Regions from separate parts of the Paenibacillus sp. J31P316 genome, predicted to be linked through region 3. Evidence: riboswitches for the same ligand, from Rfam matches in the RefSeq annotation. Region 3 holds a riboswitch; each other region holds the start of a gene.
What was found. Region 3 has a riboswitch for cyclic di-AMP ahead of AC0YNU_RS32645 (ubiquitin-like domain-containing protein). Riboswitches for the same ligand answer to the same signal wherever they lie in the genome.
Positions count from the first base shown of each region.

Region 1: it holds a riboswitch for cyclic di-AMP, as region 3 does, so the genes downstream of both, AC0YNU_RS19335 (histidine kinase) here and AC0YNU_RS32645 (ubiquitin-like domain-containing protein) in region 3, are expected to answer to the same signal.
Region 2: it holds a riboswitch for cyclic di-AMP, as region 3 does, so the genes downstream of both, AC0YNU_RS14985 (3D domain-containing protein) here and AC0YNU_RS32645 (ubiquitin-like domain-containing protein) in region 3, are expected to answer to the same signal.
Region 4: it holds a riboswitch for cyclic di-AMP, as region 3 does, so the genes downstream of both, AC0YNU_RS20490 (C40 family peptidase) here and AC0YNU_RS32645 (ubiquitin-like domain-containing protein) in region 3, are expected to answer to the same signal.

Region 1 covers NZ_JBWDNI010000006.1:11,502-18,994, reverse strand. Annotated here, with positions in the region: gene AC0YNU_RS19345 (carboxypeptidase regulatory-like domain-containing protein) at 1-2,532, shown strand, start outside; gene AC0YNU_RS19340 (DUF445 domain-containing protein) at 2,819-4,078, shown strand; cyclic di-AMP (ydaO/yuaA leader) riboswitch at 4,313-4,507, shown strand; gene AC0YNU_RS19335 (histidine kinase) at 4,686-7,022, shown strand; gene AC0YNU_RS19330 (basic amino acid ABC transporter substrate-binding protein) at 7,201-7,493, shown strand, end outside.
Region 2 covers NZ_JBWDNI010000003.1:920,594-928,086, reverse strand. Annotated here, with positions in the region: gene AC0YNU_RS15020 (DUF1980 domain-containing protein) at 1-64, shown strand, start outside; gene AC0YNU_RS15015 (small, acid-soluble spore protein, alpha/beta type) at 146-367, shown strand; gene AC0YNU_RS15010 (O-methyltransferase) at 454-855, opposite strand; gene AC0YNU_RS15005 (methyl-accepting chemotaxis protein) at 1,109-2,368, shown strand; gene AC0YNU_RS15000 (SGNH/GDSL hydrolase family protein) at 2,463-3,122, opposite strand; gene AC0YNU_RS14995 (acetylxylan esterase) at 3,138-4,100, opposite strand; gene AC0YNU_RS14990 (polysaccharide deacetylase family protein) at 4,239-5,132, shown strand; gene AC0YNU_RS14985 (3D domain-containing protein) at 5,197-6,036, opposite strand; cyclic di-AMP (ydaO/yuaA leader) riboswitch at 6,141-6,340, opposite strand; gene AC0YNU_RS14980 (ATP-binding protein) at 6,406-7,493, opposite strand, start outside.
Region 3 covers NZ_JBWDNI010000029.1:8,023-15,515, reverse strand. Annotated here, with positions in the region: gene yabG (sporulation peptidase YabG) at 1-866, opposite strand, end outside; gene rsmA (16S rRNA (adenine(1518)-N(6)/adenine(1519)-N(6))-dimethyltransferase RsmA) at 942-1,844, opposite strand; gene rnmV (ribonuclease M5) at 1,850-2,404, opposite strand; gene AC0YNU_RS32645 (ubiquitin-like domain-containing protein) at 2,611-3,753, opposite strand; cyclic di-AMP (ydaO/yuaA leader) riboswitch at 3,989-4,198, opposite strand; gene AC0YNU_RS32640 (TatD family hydrolase) at 4,384-5,154, opposite strand; gene AC0YNU_RS32635 (HD domain-containing protein) at 5,173-6,489, opposite strand; gene AC0YNU_RS32630 (AbrB/MazE/SpoVT family DNA-binding domain-containing protein) at 6,762-7,016, shown strand; gene rsmI (16S rRNA (cytidine(1402)-2'-O)-methyltransferase) at 7,128-7,493, opposite strand, start outside.
Region 4 covers NZ_JBWDNI010000007.1:34,676-42,168, reverse strand. Annotated here, with positions in the region: gene AC0YNU_RS20500 (DEAD/DEAH box helicase) at 1-1,468, opposite strand, end outside; gene AC0YNU_RS20495 (hypothetical protein) at 1,787-2,206, shown strand; gene AC0YNU_RS20490 (C40 family peptidase) at 2,332-2,829, opposite strand; cyclic di-AMP (ydaO/yuaA leader) riboswitch at 2,834-2,994, opposite strand; gene AC0YNU_RS20485 (hypothetical protein) at 3,352-4,173, opposite strand; gene AC0YNU_RS20480 (M1 family metallopeptidase) at 4,206-6,203, opposite strand; gene AC0YNU_RS20475 (YwhD family protein) at 6,445-6,969, shown strand; gene AC0YNU_RS20470 (flavodoxin) at 7,323-7,493, shown strand, end outside.

The DNA of each region.
Region 1 (7,493 bases), on a different contig from region 3:
TCCAATCCCGTCGGCCTAACGATCGTTCCGGGGCAAACGTCGCAGGCGGTCATTCGGCTTGTGCCCAATCCGGGCGTCATCAGAGGCACCGTCAAGGATGAGCAGGGAATTCCCGTTTCGAATGCAACGGTTCTCGTACTGGACCGCAACGAAACGGTCAGGGGCATCGGGCAAACGGGGCAGTTCGGCGCCTATGCAGTCGGGAACCTTCAAGAAGGGACGCTGAGCCTCGTCGTATCGGCGCCGGGCTTCGCCAATGCGCTGGGAGCGGTGAAGCTGCCGCCGGGAGGCGACATTCCGGGCATCGACTTCGTGTTAATCGCCAACTCCGGCGGCATCAGCGGGCTGGTCACGGACGCGGACACGGGAGCAGTCATTGCCTCCGCGCAAATCGAGGTGCGTCAGTCCGATGCCTCCGGCATCGTCATTGCCTTCGCGGCCACCAGCGAATTCGGCGAATTCGTCGTCGATAATCTTCGTCCTGCCTCCTATGCGGTATTGGCATTCGCGCGCGGCTTCGCGTCCCGAGCCATCGGCGCAATCGTGCAGAGCGACATCCGGACTAGCGCGTTCATCAGTCTGAGCGGGCTGAAAGGCTCCATCTCCGGCACGATTCAAGGGCAAGGGGGAGCGGAGGTTGCTGCCGACGGCACATTCGTTAAGTTGTTCACCGTGGCCGGCGCCTTGATCGAGACGCTGTTCGCGGACAATGACGGCAACTTCTCCATTGCCGACCTTGCTCCGGGCACTTACGTGCTCAGCGTATCCGCGATCGGTTTCATTACGGATACGCAGACCGTATATCTGGAAGCGGGCAGGAGCGAGACCGTAGCCTTCACGCTGTTTCCCGAAGTTATCAGCATAACAGGGCAGGTCGTGGACGCCGATACGGGCAGTCCCATCGCGGGCGCGCTGATCGGCATCAACGGCAGAATCGCCTTTCCGATCGAATCGTTGACCGCGGACAATAATGGGGAATTCGTCTACACCTCGCTTCCCGTCGGCCGATTGACGTTATTCGCGTCGGCGGTCGGCTATGGGGCTGCGTCAGCGGCGATTAATGCTTTGCCCGGGAAACCGATTCATCTGGTCTTTCGGCTGCAGCCCGATCCCGGTACCGTCTTCGGCTTCGTAACCGACTTCGATGACGGGACGGCGCTGGTCGGGGCGGAGATCAAGCTGTTCAATCGGAGCCAGGTGCAATTGGCATCCGTGTTGACGGATAACAGCGGCATGTACACGTTCAACGAGCTTGCGCAGGGCAATTACTTGAGCATTGCCTCGTCGAGGGGGTTTGCTTCCAGCCAAGGCGCTTTCGCCATTGCTCCCGGCCAAGCGACCAAGTACAGCTTTGCGCTGCAGCCGCTGCCCGGTTCGCTGACGGGCGCGGTGACGGATATTTCCGGGCGCCCGATTCCGAATGCGGCGATCATCCTGCGGCCGTTGAACAATTTTGCGGGACCGCTTGCGCTGACGACGACGAACGGCGGCGGCGTCTACCTGCTGGATGAGTTGTCCGCAGGGAACTATACCTTGAATTTGGCGCAATTCGGGTTCGAGACGAAACAATCCTCCTTCTATGTCGGGCGCGGGGAGCGGGTCGTTCAGAACTTCGTCCTCCAGGCGACGCCGGCGATCGTGGAAGGCATCGTGACCGATCCCGATTCGGGCCAGCCGATCCAGGACGTGCTCGTGACGGGAATCAACAGCAATGGCATTATCATCGGGCAAGGCGTGACGGATGCCGAAGGCTTTTATTCCATTGGCACGGGCACGGAGGCGCAGCTATGGATCATCGGTGTCAAGGACGGGCGCCAATTCGGCGAAACGTCGGCGCTGCTCGCGCCGGGCCAGCGGGCGAGCTTGAATTTGACGTTGGCGGGAGGGCCGTCCATGATCAGCGGAACGACGCGCAATGCGGCGACCGGATCGCCGATATCCGGCGTCGTGCTATCCGTGCTTACGCTGCAGCATATCGTCATCGAATCGATACCGAGCGATGGGGACGGCGTATTCGCGTTTAATACCCTCGCTCCCGGCACTTATTTCGTATCCGCGACGTCGCCGTTCTACGGCTCGACTTCTCAGCGGGTTACCGTCGCCCGCGGGGGCGCCGCCGTTCTCGTCTTCGACTTGTCTCCGACCTTCGGGGGCTTGAGGGGGACGATCCGCGATATCGCGGGCAATCCGTTGAACCTGGCACTGGTGGAAATCTTCCTGGAGGAAGTCATGCGGTCCGCGGCGGCGCAGCCGGTCCCATCGCGTTCGCGCGCCAAAGCAAGAACCAAGGCCAGGCCGAAGGCCAAAATTTCAGCGCTGCAGGAAGCGCTGGCCCTTCCCGTGAGCGGCACCTTCATGCGTTCGTCGATCAGCGCCGTGGACGGCGGTTACGCGATCTCCAACCTGCCGCCGGGCATGCTGGTCGCGGGATTCTCGTTCCCCGAGAAGATGACCGCACTGCGAGAACCGGTCATTAACGCGGGGCAGTTTACGCTGCTGGATATCGTGTTGGAGGATGAGGAAGAGGAATAGGTGCGCATGACGCGGACGGGAGCAGCGGCAGTCGTGGATTTGCGCCGATGCTGTTCGTTCGAATGGGATTTCTTCGGCTGCGCAAATCGCCTGCATACCGGCAGTCCGTTCTTACCAGGGGAGCGGGCTGCCTTTATGCGCTTCCGGTGCCTTTACTGGTGCCGCGTTCGTTCTCGCTTCCAGTGCATCGCCTAGACCCGTATTCGGCGCCGCGGCCGGCCAGTCCCTTTGCAACAGGTTCGCCCATAATGGTATGGTGTAAGAAGGTAATTATAGGAGGAAGAACATGGCGAACGAATCGAAGAAAAATAAACAATTTGCCAATCTGTCGCTCGGCGGGATGGCTGCCGGCTTCGCCGCGACCCTTCCGTTCGGCGGCGGCGGGCTCGGCCTGCTGCATGCCGGCTTCGAGGCCGGCGTCATCGGCGGGCTCGCGGACTGGTTTGCCGTGACGGCGTTGTTCCGTCATCCGCTCGGCATTCCGATTCCCCATACGGCGCTGCTGCCCCGCAACCGGAAGAAAATGACGGAAGGCATCGTGCGCGTGCTGGAAGACCGGCTGCTTGCCAAGGAGAGCATGCTCGAGAAGCTGAGGCAGTTCGAGCTGATGGAGCAGCTGCTGCCGGCCGTCCGGAACGCGGTGCATTCGGCGGTGCACAGCGAACGCCTGCCGCATCTTCTGGAAGGAGCAGTCCGCAGCGTGGACGCGGATCGGATCGTGCCGCTGCTGTCCGGCGAGATTCGTGACGCCGTGAAGCGGATCGACTTGGAGGCGGCGCTGCGCGCCTTCCTGCGCAAAGCGGAGGCCGACGGCACGGATGAACGGATGCTCGACCTGCTGCTGGAGCGCGCGGAGTCGTGGATCGCGACCGAAGGCATGCGCCGCGAGCTCGGCAGCGCGGTCATGACGCTGATCAAAGGGCTGAACCTGGGCGGCCTGATGTCGTTCGCGGTGAATGCGTTCATTGGCTACCTGGAGGAAGACAAGCTGGGCACGATGCTGCAGTCGTTCGTCCTCTCCAAGATCCATGAGCTGAAGATTCCGGATACGCAGCGACGCTTCGTCGTGATGAGCAAGCTGCGCGAGGCGCTCGATATTCTTATCACGAGACTGGCGGAATCCGGTCAGCTGGACGCGATGAGAGACGAGATGCTGAACGCCTTCGATCTCGACGGCGAGCTGCATAAGCTGTTCGAACGCCTGCGGGAGCAGGGGGTCGCTTTCCTGCACGCGGAGGATTTTGCCGAGAAGACGTGGCCGTTCCTGGACGGCCTGCTGAAGCGGGTGGAAGAGAACGAAGCGCTTATCCACGATGCCGAGCAATGGCTCAAGGGGCAGGCCGCGTCGCTGATCGAGCGCAACCATGTGCGGATCGGTTCCTTCGTGAGAGAAAACCTGGACCGCCTCGACAACGACCAGTTGGTCGAGCTGATCGAAGACAAGGTCGGGCAGGATTTGCAGTGGATCCGGGTCAACGGAGCGGTCTGCGGCTTCTTGATCGGTGTGCTGTTGCGCGGGATCGAGATGGCGACTGGGAATGGATGAAGATGCCGGCATTCGCCAGCTACGGAACAGCGGCGGGGCTAATAAACCCTGCCGCTTCGCCGTTTTTACAAAAAACGTTCATTTAGCGAGGTAGCGGGAGATTGCTGGCGCCAGCCGCCATTGTAAGCGTTATATCCGAGTCGCTTGGCTGTACACGCGACCGGATTACCAGTGAATTTCCTTTACAAAAAGCGGTGGCAGGCGTAACATACGATTCGTGCTAAAACAAACAACGTGACAACTACGCTGAATTTCCGAAGTAGGAAAACGGGGGAACCAATGACAGCTCAAGCATGCGAAGCAATTGCTTCCGCGCTTGCCGTCTGGGGTGAATCCTGAGCAAGGCAGTTGCGGCAGCCGTGCTCGGGTAGGGCAGCTCTCATGCCCGAATCCGACAGCTAACCTCGTAAGCGACCTGAGAGAGGCGACGAATATGCGTGCGACAGGACACTTCATTATAAGATGTGCCAGGAAGCCGCGAAAGGCGTTCCTCTGAACAGAGGCCGTGTTTCGCCGGCTTCTTTTTTGATGCTCGTATTCATCCGGGGCATAAGTTTCGGGCAAAGATGTAAATTTATAGGTATAGGCAGGAAAGGGGCTTGTTGTTATGGCCGGCTACCGGCGTAAAACTCCGGAGGAATTGCTATTATCCATTTCGAAAATCCATCGCGGACGTCTCAAGATCTATATCGGCGCCGTCAGCGGTTCCGGAAAAACCTATCACATGCTGCGCGAGGGGCAAGCGCTTAAGCAGCAGGGGATCGAGGTGGTCGTCTGCGCGGTTTCGACGATGCGCCGTCCGGAAACCGTCGAGCAGCTCGCGGATTTGGAGCGTATTCCGAGCATCCATTGGATGAAGGGCGACGTGGAGAAGAAGGATTTGAATTTGGATGCGATCGTGGCGCGCAATCCGGAAGTGCTGCTGGTCGATTCGCTGGCGCATGAGAACCGCCCGGATGCGAAGTTTCCGACCCGGCGCGAAGATATCCGGTATTTGCTCAGCCTCGGCATCAGCGTCATCACGACGGTGAACGTGTATGAGCTGGAAGGCGTGAAGGAGCAGGCCCAGAAGCTGACCGGGATCGCGCCGGAATGCACGGTGCCAGCCGATCTGCTGGAGCTGGCGGACGAGGTGCGTCTGATCGACGTATCGCCGGAGACCATTCTGAGCAGGCTCAGCGAAGGCCGGCTGAATAACATCAAGGATCCGGAGCTGCTGAAACGCGGCAACGTCGGCAAGCTGCGCGAGCTGGCCCTTCGCCTGGTGGCGGAGGGAGTAAACGAGTCGCTGGAGAAATACCGCGAGGAACAGGGATTTATCGGACCTTCCGGCGCATCGGAGCGCATTCTGGTTGCGGCGCAGTACCACATCAACGGCTCCATCTATATACGGCGCGGGCAGCAGATTGCCAAACGGCTCGGAGGCGACCTGCAGGTCGTCGTCTTCAACGATTCCAGCCAGGAGCAGACCAAGGAGCGCGAGGCATTCAAGAAATCGATCATGAAGCTGGTCGAGAAGGTTGGAGCCGGCTTCCGCGAGATTGCCGTCTCGAACCGCAAGCAGGTGCCGCGGGCGATGATTCGCTATGCGATGCTGATTAACGCGACGCGCATCGTCATGGGCCATTCCAAGCAGACCCGCTCGGAAGAGCTGCTTCATGGCTCCATTGCGCACAGCCTGCTGAAGCAGACGCGCAATATCGACGTGTTCTTCATGGCCGACCGCGCCGAGCATGAGGGCGAGCGGGTGCTGCCGACGAAGCGCGACGTGCCGAAGCCGGCATCCGAGCCTTACCGTCGCCTGAGCGAGCAGGAGGTCGAGAAGAAGATCGAGCGTATCCGGCGGGGGACGTTCAAGGTATACGTCGGAGCGGCGCCGGGCGCCGGCAAGACGTATATGATGCTTCGCGAGGGAAATGACTTGCTTCGCAAGGATATCGATGTCGTCATCGGCTGCGTCGATGCGCACGGAAGGCCGGATACGGAAGCCCAGATCGGCCGCTTGGCGGCCGTTCCCCGAATTGCGATCGGGGAGAACGGCGCCGAGGAAATGGACGTCGCGGCGATCATTGCGCGCAATCCGGAGGTCGTGCTGATCGACGAGCTGGCGCATGCCAATGTGCCGGGCAGCCGCAACAAGCATCGCTACGAGGATATTCAGGAACTGCTCGATGCGGGCATATCGGTCATCTCGACAATGAACGTACAGCATTTGGAGAGTCTGAAGGATGCCGTGGAACAAATCACGGGAACGAAAGTAACCGAGACGGTGCCTGACCAATTTCTCCGCATGGCGGATGAAATGGAGCTGATCGACGTAGCGCCGAGCGCGCTGCAGGAGCGGTTGCGGGATGGACAGATTTGCAGGGCCGAGGACGTGGAAGGCGAGCTTGCCGGCATCTTCAAGACCGGCAATCTGATCGCGCTGCGCGAGCTGGCGCTGCGCGAGATCGCCGACGATGTGGATGAACGCCTGGAGTCGTGGGAGCGTCACGGCTCGCTGCGCGGACCATGGCGCCGCCACGAATCGATCTTCGTCGGCGTCACGACGAGCAAGAACGCGGAGCGGCTTATCCGCCGCGGTTTCCGCATCGCCTACCGGCTTAAGGCCGATTGGCATGTGCATTATGTGCGTCCCGAAGGGGAGCGTTCGGCTGCCTGCGACCAGCGGATCGAGGAGATCAAAGCGCTGGTCGACCGGCTGGGCGGCACGTTCGAAGCCGAGAACGGCGTAGCCGCGAACCGGATTCCGGACGCGCTGCTGGCGAAGGCGAACGAGCTGAAGAGCACGCAGATGATTCTGGGCCAGTCGGGACGCGGCTTCTGGAGCCGGCTGAAGCAGAAACCGGTTATCGATACGGTTTTGCGGGAAGGCCGTCATATGGATGTTCTGATCGTGGCGGATTTCAATCCGAACATGGCGCTTGGGGAAGAGGAAGAGTAGAATAGATCGGCGTTCGGACATTAACGTCCGGTTCTGCTGCGGAAACGCGGAGGACCGGACGTTTTTTTGCGAACATAATGTTAGATTATCTTACATAGATATCACAAAAGGATTGAATAACCGAACAATTCTTGATAGGATGGGATTGAAATTCGGATTCTATCGAGGAGGACGCGACATGAATAGACGATTGGCGTTAGGTATTGTGACAATTCTGTCTGCTGCCATGCTTGCCGGCTGCGGAGCGAAGAAGGTTGTCAATGAGACTGAAGGCGCTGCAACAGGTAGCGAGAATAACGGAAATGTCGCAGCGGGTAGCAGCAACAGCGTCACCGGCGGAAACGCCGCCGAGGAGACGACGTATCTGTTTGCCAGCGATGGCAGCTACGCACCGATGGAATATTTGGATAAGGATGAATTGAAGGGCTTCGATATCGATTTTCTCGAAGCGGTCATGAAGGAAGCCGGTCT
Region 2 (7,493 bases), on a different contig from region 3:
TGCGGCCAATCTGTTCATCTACGGCTTGTTCGTCCTCCCTCTAGTGCTTGGATTTATGATGTAATTGGTAAAAACTTCATGAAAGGTCGTCGCATAATTGCTTCCAGCGTATCCATACTAAGGGTACATGAAGGAGGTGATTATAATGGCTTCCAACCGCAGCAGCAATTCCTTGCTCGTCCCTAACGCAATGGCGGCGCTTGATCAAATGAAATATGAAGTCGCACGCGAAATAGGCATTGCTATTCCGTCCGATGGATATTATGGCGAAATGGCTACGCGCGACGCAGGCGCAATCGGCGGAAATATTACCCGCAGACTCGTGCAAATGGCAGAAATGCAACTCGCAGGCAGAGCTTCCCGTTAAGGCTAAGCAATGTTTCTCCGGGCAGCATGGCTGACCGAAACAAAAAAAGCTGCCCCTGCGAGCCGAGGCAGCTTCTTTGCTATGTATCAAGGCGTGTCCCGCAGCGCTTGCAGCCCGTATTTCGGCGTATAGCGGAACATGTTAGCCAGATTATAATTACTTTCGAACAGGATGCTTGCCGACCAGGTTCCGGATCTGACGGAGAAATCATACATGATCTCGCCATGGGTCCAATTCCGCTTCAAGTTAATGGAGTCGGCCGCCATTTGGCGGAATGCCTGCACCTGCTCTCGGGTCATGCCCTGCTCCGGCTGGCCGATCCGGCCGTTCTTGCTCTCGATGGGATGATGCCGCACGCCGTATTTCCCAACGACATTATTCCGGATTTGAATGATGACAGTCCCCGCCAGCGAATGAAGCAGCTCGTCCTCCAATTGTTTGAATACGTAATCTACCTGTCGATTTAATGACATTGCATCCTGGTTCATGTGATCCGTCTCCTCCGCCATTTCTAATTAAGGATGTTTTTTCCAAATCATCCAATAGACCCATTATAGGACAGCGTACCTGATCTTACAACAGTTTTTTACAAATTCCTTACAGAAAATTTCGTTCTTTCGACATCTTTCCGACCGAACCTTACAGTGCTTTCGACACAATATGATTATATAGGACCAATATAGACAAAAAGCTTCGCGGTGATATAATGAGATTATTCCATAATTAGGAGGAGCAAGCATCATGCAATGGTTCTCGACATTATCGATTCGGAATAAATTACTGACGGGCTGTTACGCCATCGTCGCCGTTTTCTCCATTGCGCTGCTGCTGGGTTTGATCATGACAGGCGGGAGCATCGTGCTGGGCATTTGTATCATCGCGATCGCCGCAATCGTCACCTTCCCACTCGTCGGTGTCATTGAGAGAGCGCTTACATCCTCGATTCAAGAAATGACCACCATCGCGTTCAGCATCTCCAAGGGTGACTTTACTCAGAAGGTGGACGTTACTTCCTCGGCATCGCTCGGCGAGCTCGGCCACTCGTTCAACAGCATGGTGGACAAGCTGCGCGATATTCTCAAAGAAACGTCGACGATTTCCAGAGTCGTGAACGATACGAGCCGCAGCATATTCGATAAGAACGTGGAACTTAAAGGCGTGATGGAGCAGGTCGCCGCATCGGCCGGCGAGCTGGCTACCGGCGCCAACGAAATATCCGAGGATGTCGGCGACATGGCCGACTCCATCCGTGAGATCGAGGACAAAGTGAGTACATACGCCCATTCCACCAAAGTCATGAACGAACGATCGGATCAGGCGCTGACTCTCGTGTCGCGCGGACGCCAGGCGGTCGAGAGCCAATCCCAGGGCATGACCCGCAACGTGGAAGCCACCTCGAAGGTTGCGGCCGCGATCGAGGACCTGGCCCAGAAGGCGCAAGGCATCTCGTCCATCACCAAAACGATCTCGGACCTGGCGGAACAAACGAATCTGCTGTCGCTGAACGCATCCATCGAAGCGGCGCGCGCCGGCGAGCATGGCCGGGGCTTTGCCGTCGTCGCTCAAGAGGTGCGCAAGCTGGCCGAGGAATCCACCGCCTCCACGAAAGAGGTCTTCACGCTCGTACGCGACATCGATGCCGGGGTGAAGCAAGCCATCCAGAACATCAAGGTCAACGAAGAAGTCGTTCGCATGCAGATGCAAATGCTGCGCGACTCCGAGCATATTTTCACGGAAATCGTCACGAGCGTCGAGTTCATCACCGCTCAGATCGGCCAGTTCTCCGGAGAGAGCGACGCGATGCTGGAGAGCGCCCGCAAAATATCAGGTGCCATTCAGAACATCTCCGCCATTACGCAGCAATCCGCGGCAGGAACGGAGCAAGTATCCGCTTCGATGAACGAACAGATCGGTTCGGTTCAAGCCGTCGTATCGGAAACGGAAAAAATGCAGCAAATCGTCATGCAGCTGCAGCGTACGATGTCGATATTCAAAATCTAGCTCGATTGGTCATCCATCCGTCCGTACAACAGTAAATGACCAAACAAAAGCCGCCTAGGTTTTCACCGGGGCGGCTTTTCTGTCAATCGCAAACTTACAAGCCTTTATCGTATTCGAAGCCAATCGATTGCAGGAATACGCGGGCAAGGACGGCATGTCCGGTTTGGTTCGGATGCACCCGGTCCCAGGCAATCGTACCCGAGTACAGATGCTCCAGCACGCGGTTGAACGCTTCCTGCGTATCCACGAACAATGTATCGTACTTGGCTGCGATCCGTTTGACTGCCGCGCCGTACAGATCCATCTGCGCTCTCATCCGGTCGCTCGGATTCGGCTCTATGTAGAACGGCGTCAAGAGCACCAGACCTTTCAGCTTCGGAAGCGTAGCTGCCACCAGCGCTTCCAGCGTCGCTTCGTACTCCTCCAGATAAACATGCGACTCCTTGTTCGTCGGCGAGTCGAACTGACGCCAGACGTCGTTCGTGCCGATCATGATCGACAGCCAGTCCGGCTTGAGATCCAGCACGTCGGTCTGCCAACGGTCATTCAGATCGCGGACGGTATTGCCGCTTGAACCCATATTGACGACACGGATGCCGAGCTCCGGATAGGTCGAAGTGAGCAGCGCATCCACTACGCCCACATAACCCTTGCCGATCGCGTCAAACAATCCTTCGCCGACCGGTCGTGCACGGCCGCAGTCCGTAATCGAATCCCCGATCATGACCAGCTTTTCATTTTGACCAATACGCATATCGATTCCCTCCCCTTAATAATCCCCTAGGAAAAATTGCATCGTCTTATCGGTGAAGCCCGGCAGTCCTTCGTGACCGAAATCCGGGTAAATCTCCACCCGCTTCGGCGCGGTAATTTTGTTGTATGCCGCAAACTGCGAGGACGGCGGGCAAATCGTGTCCATAAGGCCGACGCCCATCATCACTTCGCCTTGGATTCGGTTCGCAAGATGCTGAATGTCGATATAACCAAGCTTCATGAAAATTTCGTCTTCGCGCTCATGCTGCGGATCGAAATTGCGGAAATACGCTTTCAATTCCGCGTAAGCGTCCTTCGCCAGGTCCATCTGCCAGACGCGGCGGTAGTCGCTCAGGAACGGGAACACCGGCGCGAGCTTCTTGATTCTCGGTTCCAACGCGGCGCAAGCGATCGTCAATGCGCCGCCTTGCGAGCCGCCCATCGCATACACGCGCGTCGAATCGACTTCAGGGCTGTCGATCGCGATTCCCGCCAGCTGCGCGCAGTCCAGGAAGATATGGCGGAACAGGAGATGGTCGGGATCCCCGTCGAGCCCGCGGATAATATGGCCGTTCAGCGTGTTGCCCGCGACGCCGCCCGTGTCTTCGGAGTAGCCGCCTTGACCGCGGCAATCCAGCGAGAAGATCGAGAAGCCAAGCGAGACGAAGCTCAGTTTATCGGCCCATTCTCCCGCAGAGCCGGAATAACCGTGAAATTGGACGACAGCCGGGTGCGGCTGCTCCGAGTGCCGCGGCCGTGCATACTTGGCATGGACGCGCGCGCCTCTGACGCCCGTGAAATACAAATCGAAGCATTCGGCAGCCGGCGTTTGAAATTTGCTCGGCACAAGCTCGATCGCGGCATCCACGCCGCGCATCTCGGTCAGCGCTCTTTCCCAGTACGCATCGAAGTCGCCGGGTCTGGGATTGATTCCTGAATACGTTTGCAATTCTTGTAACGGCATATCGATTGCTGGCATTTGATCTCTCCTTCACCTCATAAGATTCCTTTTTTATGTTACGTGTTCGAACGGCCAACTGTAAAGTAGCGATTCGTTATTTAATGTGAATGCTCGCGGCCATTGAGGGCAAAATGACATCATCGAGGAGGGAAGACCATGCGGATTTTTGGGGGATTGCGTAAAGCGCTGCTGCTTGTACTCGGATGGACGATCTTATCTTGTTCCGCCGGTGATTTTCAAGGCGAGGATACCCGCGCCCAAGCGAACGCGACCTCGGCAGTGAGCGGACAGAACCGGCTGATGCCGCCCTCGCAGCCTGATGAATCGGAAGCGGATGCCTTCTCCGGTCAAGCGGGCAAAAAAAAGCGAACCCGCACCAAGCCAGTGTCCTGGGTGACGCTTCAAAAGCGTTACCCCGGCTCGTTCGTTATCTGGGGATCACGGCGTTACCGCAGAGTCGCGCTGACCTTCGACGATGTCCCGGATCCCGCCTATACGCCGCAAGTGCTTGAGACGCTTGCCCGCTATAAAGTAAGGGCGACCTTCTTCGTCGTCGGCCAGCGCGCCGCGGCCTATCCCGCGCTCGTGCAGCGCATGGTCAGGGAAGGTCATATCGTCGGCAATCATTCGTGGAATCATCCCGTCTTCTCCAGAATCTCGCAGTATGCCATGCAGCAGCAGATTTTACGAACCGATTGGGTGCTGCGTCCGCTTATCGGCTACAGCCCGCGTTTCGTCCGCCCGCCTTATGGCGAAATCCTGCCGGCGCAAGTCGAGTGGCTTCGGAACGGCGGCTATACCGTGGTCAACTGGGATGTCGACTCCCAGGATTGGCGCAGCTTGAGCAGCCAAGCCATTCTAATCAACATCAAGAGAACGCTGCAGCCGGGCTCCATTATCCTGCAGCATGCCGGAGGCGGCAAAGGGCAAGACCTGTCCGGAACCGTAGCCGCATTGCCCCGTCTCATCAAGCTGCTCCGCAGCAAGGGCTATATCATCGTCACCTTGTCCGAGCTGCTCGGGAAGCCTGCTGCCCGCAGACAGCAATAAACGATCCGTCATCGGCAACGATAAAAGGCAGCCCGCGGGGGCTGCCTTTTGTCGTTGCTTATGATTAATCGAGAATGAATACTTTCACATTTTGAAAGCCGAAATTGCTTGCTTCTTTTCTGGACTGCGGAACGAAAATATCGATCCGGTTGCCGCTGATGGCGCTGCCCTGATCAGATGCGACGGCAATCATGCCGCCGGAAGGAAGTCCGTTGAAATCGTAACCCGTGACGTAAACTTTGCTCCCCATCGGAATCACGTCCGGATCGACCGCGATCGTGCCGAGCTTAAGCGGATTGCCGAAATAATCGACGGCTCCCCAGCCATTCTCCTCCGCAGCAGCGGTATACGCGCTTGCCTTCACTTGTACGACATCCGTATATACATACGATTTGCCTTTTACCGAGACGCGATTCAGCTGAGGCTTCTTCGTCGTCTTCGATTTCTTCGCCGTCGCAGCTGCCGACGATTTCTTCGGCGCCGCCTTCGCAACGGACTTCTTCACAGCTTTCTTCGGAGCGGCGCTCTTCGCCGCTTTCGGAGCTTCTGCCCCTGCAGCCTTAGGGGCTGCTTTGGCAACGGAAGCCACCGCCGCTGCGAGGTTGGCACCTGCTGCTGATTTCATCAGCTTGACGGCTGGCTGCCCGCTCCGGGCCGGTGCTGCGGCCGTCTCCACCGTAGGCGGAATAACGAGCTGCAGTCCCTCGTAGATGTTGCCTGCGTCCACGAACGGATTGGCCTGCATCAGTTCGCTGATCGTAATGCCGAACTTGCCGGACAGCTTCCAGAACGTGTCGTCTTCATTCGCCTTGTACAGACCTTGCGCCTTTACGGCTCCGGATTGCGACAGAATGGCAATGCCGAGCACTGCTGCTGCAATGCCCTTTTTCCAGGTGTTATTCATGTTGTCGATTGCCTCCTTGGATTTACGGTCATATATCCGTGCGGATGATATATGAACGTCATCGCGACAACGACCGAACCGCCGATTGAAGCGGAGTGTGGACGTCGTTCGTCGCATGCGGCCTGCGAGGTTAGTTGTCGGATTCGGATTGAGGAGTTCAACCCTACGCACGATCGTGTGCGATTCACCCCAGCGCCATGGCGCGGTGTATCCGTCATGTGATGGACATCAGATGACGGAACCGGAGCAATATGACTTGCCCCAAAAGATCCCCCGTACGGTGAAGTTTCGGCTCGCGTAATAGAATACCATAGTCGTGAATGCTAAACCTACCGGTAAATACAACCACTGAGGCAGGTTCTGTATGTTTTACCCGTTTTTGGGCAATGAAATGGTCACCGTCGTTCCGATGCCGGGATAGCTGGACAGATCGATTTTTCCGCGATGTCCTTCGATAATACGGTAGCAAACCATTAAACCGAGACCGGTTCCGCTTTCCTTGGTCGTAAAGAAAGGGCCGCCGAGAAACGGCAGCAGATCCTCCGGAATGCCGATCCCTTGGTCGGTAATCGCCACGGAGATGGTGTCGGAGTCGCTCGAATTCAGCGTGATGCGCGTCGTGCCGCCTTTGGGCATCGCTTCAATCGCATTTTTGACCACGTTGACGAATACCTGCTTGAGCTGATTCTCCTCGCACAGCAGCACGGCGGTCTCCGCATCGTAGCTGGCAACGAGCTGCACGTTGTTGATAACGGCTTGCGTCTCGAGCAGCGTCAGCACGCTCTGGATCGTCTTGACGAGATCATGCCGGCGAAATTGATTCGCCTGCGGCTTCGCCAGCGCCATGAATTCCTGCACGATCGAATTGATGCGGTCCAGCTCCACGAGCATAATGTCGAAGTATTCGTGATAGGTGTTGATTTTCGTCTTCAGAAATTTGGAGAACCCGATCAACGAGGTCAGCGGATTGCGGATCTCATGGGCGATGCCTGCCGCCATTTGGCCGACCACCGACAGCTTCTCCGACTGGATAAGCGCCTCTTCTTCTTTCTTGCGGTCGCGGATGTCCCGGAACACGCTCTGCACGACTGTCCCTTTGCCGGGATAATGGCGGATTCGCGTGCTGGAAGCTTCCACGTCGATGATTTCGCCGGTAACGCTGATCAACTTGGATTCTTCAAAATCATTGGGCTCGTCGGTTTCCAAAATATCTTTGAGCCGCTCCTTGGCGGTCTCCCAATTATCGGAGTGCACGTAATCCTGTACGCGGGGCTTGGCCATCAATTCCGCTTCCGTCACGCCGAGTATGCGCAGTCCTGCCTGATTCGTGAATAAAATCGTCTCGCAGTCATGGACGAAAATCGGTTCGGGCAAATACTTGATCAGCCGCTGGTAACTCATGGAATCCGGGCGCAATTCTTGCGCGGAATCCTTGCCGGCGCCAGGCTGAAGCTCGA
Region 3 (7,493 bases):
GCCTTCACGCCAGTCAGCGTGCGGGGTTTCGGAAGACCTACCCGATGCTTGCCCAGGGTTTCAATCCCGCCCACGCCGTCGATGCCGCTGATGGTGCCATGAATGACATCCGTCAAATTAATGGTCTCCCGAATCGGCGTATAACTGGCTTTTATCGCGATGTAGACAGGGTCCAGCGCATGAATGAGCACCCTGCCCGGCGAACTGGCAAAATTCGAGCCCGATTGCAGCAGCGCTTCATAATGTGACTGGCAGGCACCCGCTACGATAATCAAACCGTCCCGGTTTTTCTCGTAATCGCGGGCGATCTGAACAGCATCCACGAAATTTTGCGAATTTTTGTAGGAGGCCAGATTGCTCAGATCATTCTGTTCCCGATTCTTCAGGACGCCGTCATGCCCGGTTATGACGATGATATCCGGCTTGATCTGCGGAAGCAGCCGATAGACGGCATCAGCCATCTGCGACTCATGCACGAATAAGCCATGGGCCGGAACGCGCATCTGCGTGTACAGCTGCATGCTCTTCTTCATATAATTGCTGTCGCCGTCCAGATGGAGCACCCTGCCTGGCACTTCGAAATAAGGCTGGGTCTGATTCTGCACGCGGAGCAGCTCCCGTTGAATAACCTGCTGCTGGCGCTCCTCCTGCAGCCGCTGCGTCGATTCTCCCGCCCTCAGACGCGCCTGCCGGATCGCAACCGGCAAATCGCCATCCTTAACGACCGATAAATCGACTATGGGTGCGTCCGCAAGCAGACGATAGTCCGTGCCCTTCAAAATAGCTGTTTGTTGATCGATTGTCGCAACACGAAAAAGGACGTCCCCGCCGTAGGATTTGCGGACGACCAGGTCCCCTTGCATCATGGGCAAATCACCTCTTCGTCTATCCTATGGGGAGACGCCCCTGATGGTGCGCTTCTTTGCGATGTTTTGCGGAGCCTACTGTTCCGCAGGCAAGCCCGCTTTCCGCAGTGCATGGCTCAGCGCGGCGAACTCCGCCAGAGACAGCGTCTCGCCGCGGCGCGACGGATCAATGCCGATGCCTTCCAGCAGCGGTCCAAGCAGCTCGCGATTCGGCTTGCCGACATAAGCAGTCAAATTGTTCGCAATCGTCTTGCGCCGCTGCGCGAAGCACGCCTGCACGGTTCGGAAGAAGAAGTCTTCATCTTCCACCTCGACCGCAGGCTTGTCCCTGAGCGACAATTTGATGACCGCAGAATCGACATTCGGCTGCGGGATAAATACCGTATGCGGCACGATACAGACCAGTTCCGGCTGGCAGTAGTATTGCACGGCCACGCTGAGACTGCCGTACTCCTTGCCGCCCGGCTTGGCAGCCATACGCTGCGCGACTTCCTTCTGAATCATAACGACGATATGTTCAAGCGGAAGCTTCTCTTCCAGCAGCTTCATTAGAATCGGCGTCGTCACGTAATACGGCAGGTTCGCCACGACACTAACGCCGGATAGACCGACAAACTGCTTCTCCATCAGGCCGGGAAGATCCAGCTTAAGCACGTCGCCATGCTCGACATGCACGTTCGGCGTATCCGACAGCACGTCCTTTAGAATGGGAATCAGCCGGTTATCGATCTCGACAGCCGTGACCCGTCCCGCGGCCTGCGCCAGCCGCTGCGTCAGCGCGCCGATGCCTGGGCCGATCTCAAGCGCGCCCTTCGTTTCGTCGAGCTCCGCCGCACTTACGATTTTATTCAATATATTTTGATCGATCAGGAAGTTCTGTCCGAGGCTCTTCTTGAACGTGAAGCCGTATTTCGCGATGATGTCCTTCGTCCGCTTCGGCGAGCCGACTTCCGCGGTCGCTTTGAAACCTTCTGTCATGCCGATTAGTCTCCTTCGCTCTCCATCGCCTGCAGGGCACGCCGGAATTCTTCCCGCGTAATCCGGAACGTGGAGCATCGTTTATAGAACTGCTTGCCGTTTGCATACCCGATTCCAAGCAGGTTACCCATTTTCAGCCTCCGCTCCGACGCCTGCGGATGAACGAGCAAGCCGGCCTGCATGAGATCGTCCATCGTGATCTCCGCGAGTCCGCCGTCCCCTTCCGCGGCTTCCGTCCGCAAATTGCTCAGCGCATGCCGGATGGCCTCCGGGGATGCATTCTCAACGCCGATATCGCCTTTGTAAAGCGCGTCCGCCTGCGGCAAGAAGGCATGCTTGCAGCCTGGAACGCGCTGCGCAACGATTTTGCGGATCCGCTCGCCTGCGTGGTCCGGATCGGTGAATATAATGACCCCGCGACGTTCCTGCGCCAGCTCGATGCGCCGCAGCACGGATTCTCCGATGGCGGAGCCGCCCGTTTCGATCGTCTCGGCTTCTACGGCACGCTTGATCGCTACCGTATCATCCTTGCCTTCGACGACAATGATTTCTTTCATCATGGGAACCTTATTCCTGCCTTTCGAGCAATCTTACCTATTAGACAAACATGCAAAAAGAAGAGGCATCGCCTCTTCTTATCATGGCATATTTAAGCATAAATTACGAATATGAATGAAGTAGAAGCACGATCACTCTTGCAAGCAAACAAGGGAGCTTCTTCCACTTCGCTCAGAAATCAAATGATAGCTGCAAGCTAACCCGGTGTCTACAGCGACTCCGGCTTTTTCGGTCCCAACACGTAAACCGTATAGCCCCGCTTTCGTCCGAAACGGTCTGCATACGACTCGCTATCGAAGTAAACGTCTATCTTGTTGCCTTTGATCGCACTGCCGGTGTCTTCCGCCCGGCGGAAACCGATTCCTTCAATATAGACCCACCAGCCGATTGGAATGACCTTCGGATCCACCGCAATCGTACGCCCTTCCTGAACGCGGGCGCCGGATGCCGTAATGCCGTATTCCGGATGTCCCTTGCTCTTGCCCGTGGAGGCAAGCCCAGCGGAATAGGCCGTTAGCGTTACGTTCTTAATCACTTTCTTCGCGCTGAAGGTTATGCCCCGCTTCGTCACGGTCGAACTGGTCTTGGCGGACAATACGGCTACCTTCGGTTCGGGCTTCTTGCTCCCGATCGATACGACTTGATTAACCGATGCTTGCGGCGTCAATTTCTCGACGAGCGATTGCGACACAAGCACGCCATCAGCGAATACAGTCTCATATCGCTTGACGACTTTACCTTGCTTGCCCGATTGGACAAGCTTTTGTTTCCCGACCGCGAGCTTCGGATCGTCCTTCTTCACCACCGTGAAGGGAACGTCGTACGTCGTCTCGGTATATTTCTTATCGATCCGGGTGACCGTTATGGTCATATTCGGTTCCAACGCAGCCGTCATGGAAGGCGATACCTTATCCTGACTGCGAACCGCTATATCAGCCTGATCGATCGCCGCCTGTACAGTTTTCTCTGTCGTGTACAACGTTCTTGCTTTGCCGTCAGCCCTTACAATAAGCGGGACAGCCTGATCGATAACGATCCGGTCGCCGTCGTTTATTCCGCCATCGAGCGGCATCGACACTTTATCATGTGCGCCGATAGTAATGGCTTGTTCATCCAGTAGGCGTTGAAGGACCCATTGTTTCGTGGATACAATGGTTTCTCGTCCGTTCACTACTACGGAGACATGCTTGTCAGCCGTTCCGTACAACAACACCAAAAACATGAAAGTCATAGCGATTGAGATCATGGCGCTCAGTACAATTAAACGCACATTCTCATGCTTCCATCGCAATGCGAAAGACATGCTGGATGATCGTTTCCCATGGGTGTCCTTAAGCTGGAGTTCTCCCACTTCATCGGTCCTCCTTACATAGCCCCGCCGCCTTGTTACGCATGATACTTAGACGCGACTATTGAGTTTTAGCGTGCAAGCACGCATTTTCAGCATTTCGCCCCAGCTCCTCCTCACGATATACACCCTATGTCGTCAGTTTACGCATTATTCAAACAAAAAGAAGCCGACGACAGAGGATCTGTTTCGTGGCTTCCCATTGGATAATGGCAGCTAGAGTTGCATGCACGAGGTTGATCTCTCTTATGGACGCTTGCGAGGTTAGCTGTCGGATTCGGGCGTGAGAGTCGCCCTATTCGCTCGTGACGCTTTTATTCCCCAGCGTCCTTCTGCGAAATTCACCCCAAGAAGAATTTCAATGTCTCCGCTGTTCGAATTGATACAAACAGTTTCAACAATTGGTTCCCCCGCTCTCCGGTGACCGGAGATTAAGCGATTATTTTGGAAAAGGAATACATGTTTTGTTGCTCTGAGATGAATCATACAGTCTAGCGCCGCACATTGTAAAGAACTGATTAATGACGATTTTAGTGAATTTCAAGGAAAATTACGAGAAAATCACGTGATTCTCGGATCAAAAATCACTTTTTTCACCGGATTTCATCCAAATGCTTACTATTTCCCTTGATTTCATGAGATTCCAAAACATTTCATCGCATTTTCCGTTGTAATCTTCCCAATTTCTTCTACAGATTTACCTAAAATATCCGCCATCGTATTTGCTACAAGACGGACGAAAGCAGACTCATTTCGCTTCCCGCGATGAGGATGAGGAGCCAAATAAGGAGCATCCGTTTCGATCAATAATCGATCTAACGGCACCTTGGCCATCACCTCTTTCGGTACCCGGGCATTTTGGAATGTAAGCGGTCCCCCGAACGAAATATAGAAGTTCATGTCCAGGCATTGCTTGGCCGTTTCCCAACTGCCGGAGTAGCAGTGCATGATCCCTCCGACCTCGCTTGCTTTTTCTTCGCGAAGAATGCGAACCACATCCTCATGCGCGTCCCGATTATGGATGACGATCGGCTTGCGCTTCTCTTTGGCGAGCGCGATTTGCTGCCGGAACACGCGCTGTTGAACGTCCTTCGGCGACGTATCCCAATGGTAGTCCAGCCCGATCTCCCCGATCGCAACCACCTTCGGATGATCGCAGAGGGAAGCGATCCATTCCAGATCCTCCGGCTTCATATCAATACTGTCCACGGGATGCCAGCCGACGGCCGCATAGATGAATTCGTATTGCTCGGCAAGTGCCATTGTGCTCGGAATCGTCTCCCGGTTAAATCCGATGTTGATCAGCTTATGGACACCTGCCTCAAGTGCCCGTTCGATGACCTCGGCGCGGTCTTCGTCGAATTTATGCGAGTCCAAATGGGTATGCGTGTCGATTAATAACATGGTTTTTGAAACCCCTTTCTACATTAAAGCAAATAATTCGCGTATATTCGCAGACAGCTGGTGCGCTGATTCACGCAGCGGTTCCTCCGGGTAATATAGGTGATACTTCCCTTGGTGAATGCCGGTAATGGAACGGACGATGTCGGAACGCCCGGATATTTCCGACAGCTGATCCTCGCCTGACAACAGCAGGATCGGCGGTTTTTCCTCTTTTTCCGCCTTTGCGGATGAACCTGGACGATACACATGGTAGGGCATGTCATAAGGAAAGTCAATTTCCAGGTGATACTCGGGATGAAGGCCCACTGCGCTAAACTGTCTGCGTATTTCCTTCCACAATTTTTCGTCTGCTTGATCCATGGTTATATATTTGTACAGCCTGCGATTCAGGAAGCGGCGGCACAGATCGGATAGCACTTCGTCGGGTTCGCCGGCCCATGCGGAGAACGCGGTTTGAACGAGCGCTTCGTCAAGCGCGAGATAATCTTCGATATCGATGGTCCCGGATATTAACTTCTCGAGCGGCTTCATCATCCATTTGAACGAGTAGCCTGCCCCATGAAGCTCTTTAGCTCTTCGGAAAATTAGCTTCAAGATGATTTCGGAGCTTCGCGTCACGGGATGAAAATAAACCTGCCAATACATCTGGTAGCGGGACATGAGATAATCCTCGACGGCGTGCATGCCGCTTTCCTTGACGACGATTTGTCCCTGATGCGGCCGAAGAACGCGCAGGATCCGCTCCAAATCGAAGGTGCCGTAATTGACGCCCGTATAATAGGCATCGCGAAGCAGATAATCCATCCGGTCTGCGTCCATTTGACTGGATACCAGCGAGACCACGATCGGTTCGTGATACGATTTGCAGATCACCGCTGCAACCCGCTCCGGATAGGAAGGATCGTATTCGCGAAGCACCTGATTGATCTCGGTATTCTCGAGAAGAATACGGCATGTCCAAGCTTCATGGTGCGTATCGAACACATCTTCAATGGAGTGCGAGAACGGTCCATGTCCGAGGTCATGCAGCAGAGCGGCACATAAGGCTACGAGCTTCTCCTCCTTCGGCCAACCGGGGTAACCGCTTCGCTCGAATTGGGAGATAATTTTGCGTGTAATTTCATAGACGCCGAGAGAATGCGAGAATCGGCTGTGCTCCGCGCCGTGGAAGGTCAAGTAGGAAGTTCCCAGCTGACGAATGCGGCGCAAGCGTTGGAACTCACGCGTATTGATCAAATTCCAGATCAATTCATCCTGTACATAGATGTACTTGTGGACCGGGTCTTTGAATACTTTCTCTTCGGGAAGACGATCCTTTGCTCGGCTGTCTGTCATTTCTACACGCTCCCACCGTTCGGTATTTCGACATAATTGTCGAACTATTGTCGAATTCTGTCACAATACTATTTCCAATATGTACGTGGTTGTTGTACTATATAAAGTAATGACAAATGCTTTATTCTAGAGAAATAGTGGTTACATAAGCCCTTGATCGCCATGGAGGGCATGTTGACTATTTTGGTAATCGTTGGTATTATTAAGACATTCATTGATAGAATTTTGTCGAATCGTGGCGACTGAATACTATGAAAGGGGAATGAATAGTTATGATGAAATCCACTGGTATCGTTCGTAAAGTTGATGAACTCGGCCGTGTTGTTATTCCGATTGAATTGCGCCGTACGCTCGGCATTGGGGAGAAGGACGCCCTGGAAATTTACGTGGACGGCGAGCGGATCATGCTCAAGAAGTATGAGCCTGCTTGTATCTTCTGCGGCAATGCCGAAAACGTAGCCTATTTCAAAGGAAAAATCGTCTGCAATGTTTGTTTGACGGAAATGCCAACTCCTATTACAAAATAAGAGACAAATCCAGAATTATAGGTTATAATGAAATTATCCAATTTGTTAATTCTAACCTTTTTCATACTCCTTGATGCCTTCCTGTGCCATCCGGCCAGGGAGGTCTTTTTTTTATTTTTTCATGACTTCATTATATACGTCCCGCTTCTGCAGCCCCCGGTCCAAAGCCACGCGTTTAATGGACTCTTTTCGATCGCCGTTTTGCGCTTCATAATGCGCTACATGATCTTCAATGCTAAGCGGAATCCACCACGATGCTTCTTCCTGCTGTGCAGCCGCTGCTTCCTCGCCGCTGATCCCCGCAATGACAAGGCAGTATTCCCCGATAGGCGGATGCTCTTCCAGCCAGGCGATGCATTCCGAAATTGTACCGCGTACGATTTCTTCATGTCGCTTGGTCAGTTCCCGGACCATTGCGATTCTTCGATCTCCCCATTGCTCCAGTATGATCGGGAGCGTCTTCGCTATGCGGTGCGG
Region 4 (7,493 bases), on a different contig from region 3:
CGGCTTCCAGCCTGGATCGGGGGAATGTGCGGTAGCATTCGCTTTGCAAAATCATCTCGTACAGCGCCCCTACCTTCATATCCGAGGCAGCGGTCATGGCAACCAAATGCTGCGAAAGCACGTCGAGTGGCTCGTGCGGCAGCACGATGGCTTCGATGTCCCGCCGCGAGATGTTGCGGCACAGGACGGCTGCCTCCGGCAGCTCGCCGCGCTGTCGCGCCACGATATAGCCGCGGCTGACGTCGCCGACGGCATGCCCGGCGCGGCCGATGCGCTGGATGCCCGCGGCGGCAGCCTTGGGCGAGTCGACCTGGATGACGAGGTCGACATGGCCGACGTCGATGCCGAGCTCCAGCGACGAGGTCGCGACGAGGCAGCGCAGCTCGCCGGCCTTCAGCATGCGCTCCACCTCGAGCCGCCGCTCGCGCGCCAAGCTGCCGTGGTGGGCGCGCGCGAACTCGTGGCCGGCATGCTCGTTCAGGCGCAGCACGAGCCGCTCGCAAAGCCGGCGGCTGTTGACGAACAGCAGGGCGGAGCGCGCGCCTTCCATGAGCGTCATGATCCGTTCTACGATCGGCTGCCAGACGCCGTCGCGCGAGCGCACGGGCTGGCTCAGGTCCGGCATCGTGACGCGTACCTGGATCGCCTTCGTCATCGCGCTCTCGACGATGACGACCGGCCGCGGCACGTAGCCCAGCGGATGGGCTTCTGCTGCGGACTCCGTAATCACGGCGGGAGCCGCTCCCGCCGCGGAGCCCGGAATCCCGTCCGTGCCAGGCGCCCAGCCCCCCAAGAACCGGGCGACCCGCGTAAGCGGCTTCTGCGTCGCCGATACGCCGATACGCTGCACGGCATGCGGCGACAGCGCAGCCAGCCGCTCCAGCGAGAGCGACAGATGAGCGCCGCGCTTGTCGCCGGCCAGACTGTGGATCTCGTCGACGATGGCCGTCTCGACGGTTCGCAGCATGTGACGGCCTTTGTCCGACGTCAGCAGCAGGTAGAGCGACTCCGGCGTCGTGACGAGCACGTCGGGCGGCCTATTGGCCATGCGGGCCCGCTCGCGCGGCGGCGTGTCCCCGGTGCGGACGGCCGTGCGAATGCCCGGCCAAGTGCCGCCGCTTTCCTCGGCGCCGTAGGCTTCGATCGTTTCAAAAAATTCCACTAAATGATGCTGAATGTCGTTATTAAGTGCTTTAAGCGGGGTAATGTAAAGTACGCGCACGCCATAAGACCAGCTCTCGCCCTGCGCCGCAGCCTGTTCCTTGGCCAGCGCAAGCCGGCTGAGGCAGGGGAGAAGCGCCGCGAGCGTCTTGCCCGAGCCGGTCGGCGCGGCGATCAGCGTGTGACGGCCGGCGGCGATGGACGCCCAGGCGTCATGCTGGACGGGCGTTGGCTCGCCGAACGTTCGGCTGAACCAGCCGGCAAGCGTCGTATGAAATCGTGCAAGGATGTCGGAAGAAGGGTTCATGCGAGAAGCAGCTCCTTTAGGATCATCGAGAACGAACATGGTTTGCTTTTATCAAGTCGGTTGTATTTACACATGTTCTATTACATCTACTCTTAGTCACGCTTGTTCTAATCATGTCTACTCTTAAACCTCTTGCTCTAATCATGTCTATATAACCAGTCTATCCCTGTACTATTCATCGTAACGCCATCCAATCCTTTTCAGACGTTGGACAAGCCCAAACGAAGCCAAATGACAGGTCAGTAAGCAAGCTCGTGCGCATACATATAGTTTTACGACAACAGCGTCGGTGCACAGGCAGCGGGAGGTATCGGGAAGATGGCGAAATGGCGGGACAGTCTCGAGAGAAGATTCAAGGAATGGAGGCGGCTCGAATATGCAGTGGAGGACACCTTGGCGGGGAGGCGCGTGCTGCGCGTCGCGGGGCCGAGAACGCCGAGGCTGACGACGCCCGTCTCCGTGGCGGTCAAACAAGCTGAACTGAGCGCGGTGGAGGAGAAGTTCGGCGCAGGACTGGCCTGCTTCTGCCTGGGCGAGCTCACGGGGGAGGAACGGACGGCGTTCCTGAAGGCCTGGCATGACCGGCTCGAGTCCGGCGCGACCGTCGTGCTGGCCGACCGCCGCGGCGAAGGCTGCGAGACGCTCGATCAACTGCGCGACTTGTTAACCCCGCACGCCCGGATCTTGAACGTCGAGGTTGGCCCGACCTTCTGGTGGGTCCGCTACGAGCGCGCCTAAGCGCCAAAACGAAACAAAGCCGCGGCAGCTTGTCCCGAAAGAGAAGCGGCGGCGGCTTTGTTCCCGTGACCGGCGGAGATGGGTGCAACCATTCCGGTCGGCGATCTTGCAATAACCGAAGGTGATTAATCTGAATCTCCATCGCCTGGCTCGTCGGATGGATCATTGGCATATTTCTCGAACGTTTGCGGGCTCATGACGCGGCGGCCTGTAACATAGCGTTTCGCGTAATAAGACTCGTCCAGTCCGTTGATTACGACGCCTCTGCTAGAAGAAGCGTGCGCGAATTTGCCGTCGCCGACATAAATGCCGACGTGCGAGATGCCATTTCCCGTCGTATTGAAGAATACGAGGTCCCCAGGGATCAAATCGCTTTTGGCGATTTTCTTGCCCAGCCCAGCCTGCGAACGGGATGCATGCGGAATGTCGACGCCGAGTTTCTTGAACACGTACATCGTGAATCCGGAGCAGTCGAACCCTTTCGTGGTCGTGCCGGAGTAAACGTAAGGCGTGCCGATCAGGTCATCGATGACACCGTCCATTTTCGAGTCGGCGAAAACGCTGCCGGCTTGGAAAACGAAAAGCATCGCAAGACCGATCACGAGTGCGGAAAGCTTCTTCAAAACGGGAAACTCCTTCCAGTGCCTACGAGGTTAGCTGTGGGGTTCGGTTGAAGGCTCCCTATGATCGCCTCTGGCAGTCGTCCAAGCGCATGAACGGCTGTCGGGATCAATTCACCCAGAATGGTTCCCCCGTTTCCCATATAGGGAATTCGGCAAAATTTTCATTTCTTACGGCTATGGATTCGATCATTTTGTCGCTTCTCCTTCCAAGTTCACATTTTGTTCACAAATTAAAATTATTAGAGTGAAACCTTTCTGCCCTAAGATTCGTATAGCGGCGCCGTTTTCCGGGGAAAACGGTCTATTCGGCGTGTTGTCGGAAAGACGGATGTCAATGACAAAGTGTGTCTGCTCAGCCTGCGCTCAAACGTCAAAAAACCCTTTCGAAGTCGAAGGGGCGAGGGCTCCTGTCGCAAATTTCGGGACGCCGGGCTGTCACGTCATTGGCCAATAGGCCGCCCGTCCTGCGCAAAATAGGCCGCCCGCCATGAGGCGGGCGGCCCATCGAAGCAGAATCGATCCTTAGGAGGACTGTTTCGACTGCCAAACATCGTATTGGGCGGCGGCCGTCCACACCTTCATGATCGTTCGCAGCAATTGATAGCCTTGGTGCAGGACCAGCGCCAGCAGGCCGGCCCACAGCAGCGAGACGGAGGCGACCGTCGCGCTCAGCAGGGCCCCGATGCCCCACATCATCAGCGAAACGCCGGCGAACGGGAGGAAGTTGGCCATGCTGCTCCACAGCGCGCGCATCGAACCGCTGCCGGTGACCGCGCCGAACTGCATCGAGAGGAAGAACAGATGCAGGAGGACCGCCCATAGGAGCCAGCCGCCCGCCCACGGTCCGGCCGCCTTCGCGAATTCCATCAGCGTGTCGCTCGAGAGCAGCAGCTTGAGCGCCCGGGGCAGCAGCCAGAGGGCGGGAGCGAGCGTGAGCGCCGTTTCCAGCAGGTAGAGCAGCGTGACCGGCTTCCAGGCTTTACGAATGCCTTTCAGGAACGTCGTTCCTTTCTCGTCGGTCGCATGGTGCAGCGAATGGAACAGGCCCGCATTCAGGAACGGCGTGATGAGCATCCGGCCCCCCAGCAGTCCGCAGAACAGCAGCGCGTAAGGCTGGAGCAGATCGGTCTTCATGAGCTGAAACTGCGATTCGGTCACGAAGAGCGAGATGGCGCTGCTGCTGGCCGCATACGAGTCGGGGAACCGCTTGAGCAGCGGAACCGCGATGCCCTCGATGGTGCGGTAGAGGAAGAAGCCCCAGATCAGCTCATACAGAAACAGCAGGATGATGATATAGAAATGCTTGATCGTCAGCCGCCAGCCTTGCTTGATATGCATCCTCATCCGTGAAGTCACCTCCTTCATTTATAGTGGCACTACCAGGCAAGCGAAGAGAACAGGGTCTCGACGAGCTTCGAGAGGCCGACGCTCCAGCGCGTGCGCGTTTTCTCGTCCAGATCGGCTTTCATGAAGTTGTTGATGTGCTTGTTGTCGAGCACGTTGTCGTTCTGCGGGTCCACCGCGGCCCAGAGCAGCTTCGAACCGTGGACGATTTTATATTGAATGTGGGCGTCCTGGCCGTCCCACACTTTGGGCATCACCGTGCCGTCGGCAAAATGGAACATGACCGACACGGGGCCGGCGCTGCCGCCGGTTCGCTTGATGAGCACCACGTTCTCGTACTGCGTCTGGCCGTCCTGCTTGACCGGCGTCACGTGGATCGCGGCTACGGAGTAGTCCGACATCGCCTCCCCGTAGACGAAATGGCTGAAGTAATCATTCCACTTGGTCTTCGTCACCGTTTCCACGACCTTCTGGAAGTCGGCGGTGGAGGGATGCTTGAACTTGTACTTCTGGAAGTAGGTTCGCATGATCTTGCGCATCGTCGCATCGCCGACCTGTTTTTCGATGCCGATCAGCACGAGCTTCGCGCGGATGTAGACGTTCTCGGCGTAATGGTTATTGCTGTGATAGGACCACGACAGCTGCTTGAGCGGCGCGGGATCTGTCATATAGCTTGATTCGACCGGCAGATTCGGCGCGACGCCGTATTCGCTCTCCATCACCTTGTCCTCGGCGTAGGAGGTGAAGCCCTCGTCCAGCCACGCCTCCTCGAATTCGTTGGAGGCCACCATGCCGTACCAATACTGATGGCCGACCTCGTGCACGACGGTGCGCTCCAGGTCATAGCCGGGGTTGTCGTTCTCCGCCGCGAACGCCGTAATGAGCGTCGGATATTCCATGCCGCCCGCGCCGTTGCCGCCTTTGGGCGGGACGACGACGGAGAGGGTCGTATAGGGATACTCCCCGTACCACTGCGCGTATTTGGCTAGCGCCGATTTGGCCGCGTGCAGGTACCGATCCTTGTACTTGGCATGCAGCGGATCCAGATAGAGCTTGATGCGTACGCCCGGAACGCCCGTCGTGGAGAACGGCTCCTCGGAATAGACGAAATCGGGCGAGGCCGACCAGCCGAAATCAATCACGTCGTCGGCGTAGAATTGATACGTCTTGCGGTTATCCGCCACGACCGACGCCTTCGCCTGGAAGCCGGTTGCCGCCACCTTGTAGGAGGCAGGCACATTGATTTTCACGCTGTAGATGCCGAAATCGCTGTAGAACTCGGAGTTGCCGTGGTACTGATGCACGTTCCAGCCTTCGGTCGCCCGGCCCCGCGTGCCCGCCGTTTCATAGACGGCCAGCTTCGGAAACCATTGCCCCGCCATGACGAAATCGCCGGCGTAGCCCATGCGGGCGAACACTTGAGGCAGCTTCACCTCGAACTTCATGCGCAGGGTGACGCTTTTGCCGGGAGCGACGGGCGTCGGCAGCTTAAGCTTGGCCAGCGTAAGATCGTTCGGATTGCCGTCGTCGGGCTGGACGAAATGCAGGCGCGGGAGCAGGCTGTAGCCCTCCGTCGTCTCGAGCGAAAGCAGGTTCATATAACCCGTGCTGTCCGCGGCAGCCTTGTCCTCCCGCAGCTGCCCGCCGGATTCGCGCATGAAGGTAGTGTTCTTGGAGCGGAAGGCGTTCGGATAGAGGTGGAAATAGAGCTCGGACACCTGTTGTTTGCCAGGGTTTGTCCACGTGACGGACTGCTCGCCCTGCAGCATATGCGCATTCTCCTGCAGCGTCACGTCGATGTGGTATTCCGTGACCCGCTTGCTGAGCGAGACCGGCTTCGGCTGCATGACGTTGTCCGGCTCCTGCGCGGGCGCCGGCGCCGGCTTGGGGGCAGCGTCTTTCTTCGCGGGGGCGGAAGCGAACGTATATTGCGACACCCAGGCATTCCCGAACCCCTGATTCGCCGTTACGCCGATGATCACGGCGGCGAGGGCGAAGAGCAGCATACGTTTGGCGTGACGTGGATTCATTCAAAGATTCCCTCCCGTTGACAAGCTTCTAAGGCATGTATATGTTTGCTTTTCCGAGATTATTAGCTAAAATGGAATTAAAGTGTGGACAGGTATGAAGATGCGTCTGACGCCGTTCTTGTAACGGAGCAGTACGTTTCTTTTACGAAAATAGAACTGCGGCATGTATTTCGGGGAAACCGCGCCGGACGCGGAATTCAAGGCTTTCCAGGAAGGCTTGGGACGGGAGTTGAACGATAGAATGAGTGAACAGGATAACGGCCAGCAGCCGCCGGAGAAGAAAGAGAAGAAGTCGCTCTCGCTCAACGTGGTGAGCAATAAAGAACATAGAGGTTTCGGGGCGGGCACGATCGACTTGAGCGATGTCGCTTGCGTCATGATCGACAACGGCCAGGCGTATATCGATGTCGGCGCCATGCATGCGAAGAGCAAGATCGAGAAGGGCATCAAGTTCAGCACGAACAAGGAAGACGTGCCGAATGGCCGCCTGTGCTGGATCGTATGGGTCGCGGTGGATCGGAACGAAGAAGGCGCGTACTATGCGGGCGCGACCGCTTGCCCGATGCTGGTGGATACGGAAGCACGCCGGGGATGGAAGATTCTCGCGCAGCACGTAAACAACCTCGATTACGCCATCAAACGCCGCTTCGTGCTCGACGAACTGTCCGCGGAAGAGAAGCAGGCGCTCAAGAGCTTGCTCGTCTCGAACAATCCGGAGTGGTGGGAACGCTCGCCGGATAAGCTGAAGGATGCATTGAACGTGTAAGACAGTTCGGCAAATGCCGTTAGTTGAATGATGCGGCGGGGACTGTTTGTAAGCGGAATTCACGGTAAACTTGCAAACATAATCGAAGAAAGAAAGCGCTGGCCTTAGGGCCGGCGCTTTCTTTTATCTAGCTACTACAACGGTAATAGTTGACAATCATTCTCATTATATTGATAATGATTATCAGTATCATCGTGATGGAATCACGGTAGCAAGTAGCAGACAACAAGTACCAGACAACAGAAAGCATATAGCAAGCAGCAAGCAGCAAGCAGCAAGCAGCAAGCAGCAAGCAGCAGTACAGTTACGGCCGCGAGCCGATAGGAGTGAGCGAATTGGAGCATAAAGCCTTGTTGATCTATGCCAGCATGACGGGCAATACGCAGGAAATGGCCGACAGCGTGGTGGAAGGACTGTTAGAGAACTTTGTTGCCGTAGAGGTGAAGGAAGTCATGGATGCGTCCGTGTCCGACCTGGAGTCGTACGATAATATTCTGTTTGGATTGTATACATGGGGAGATGGC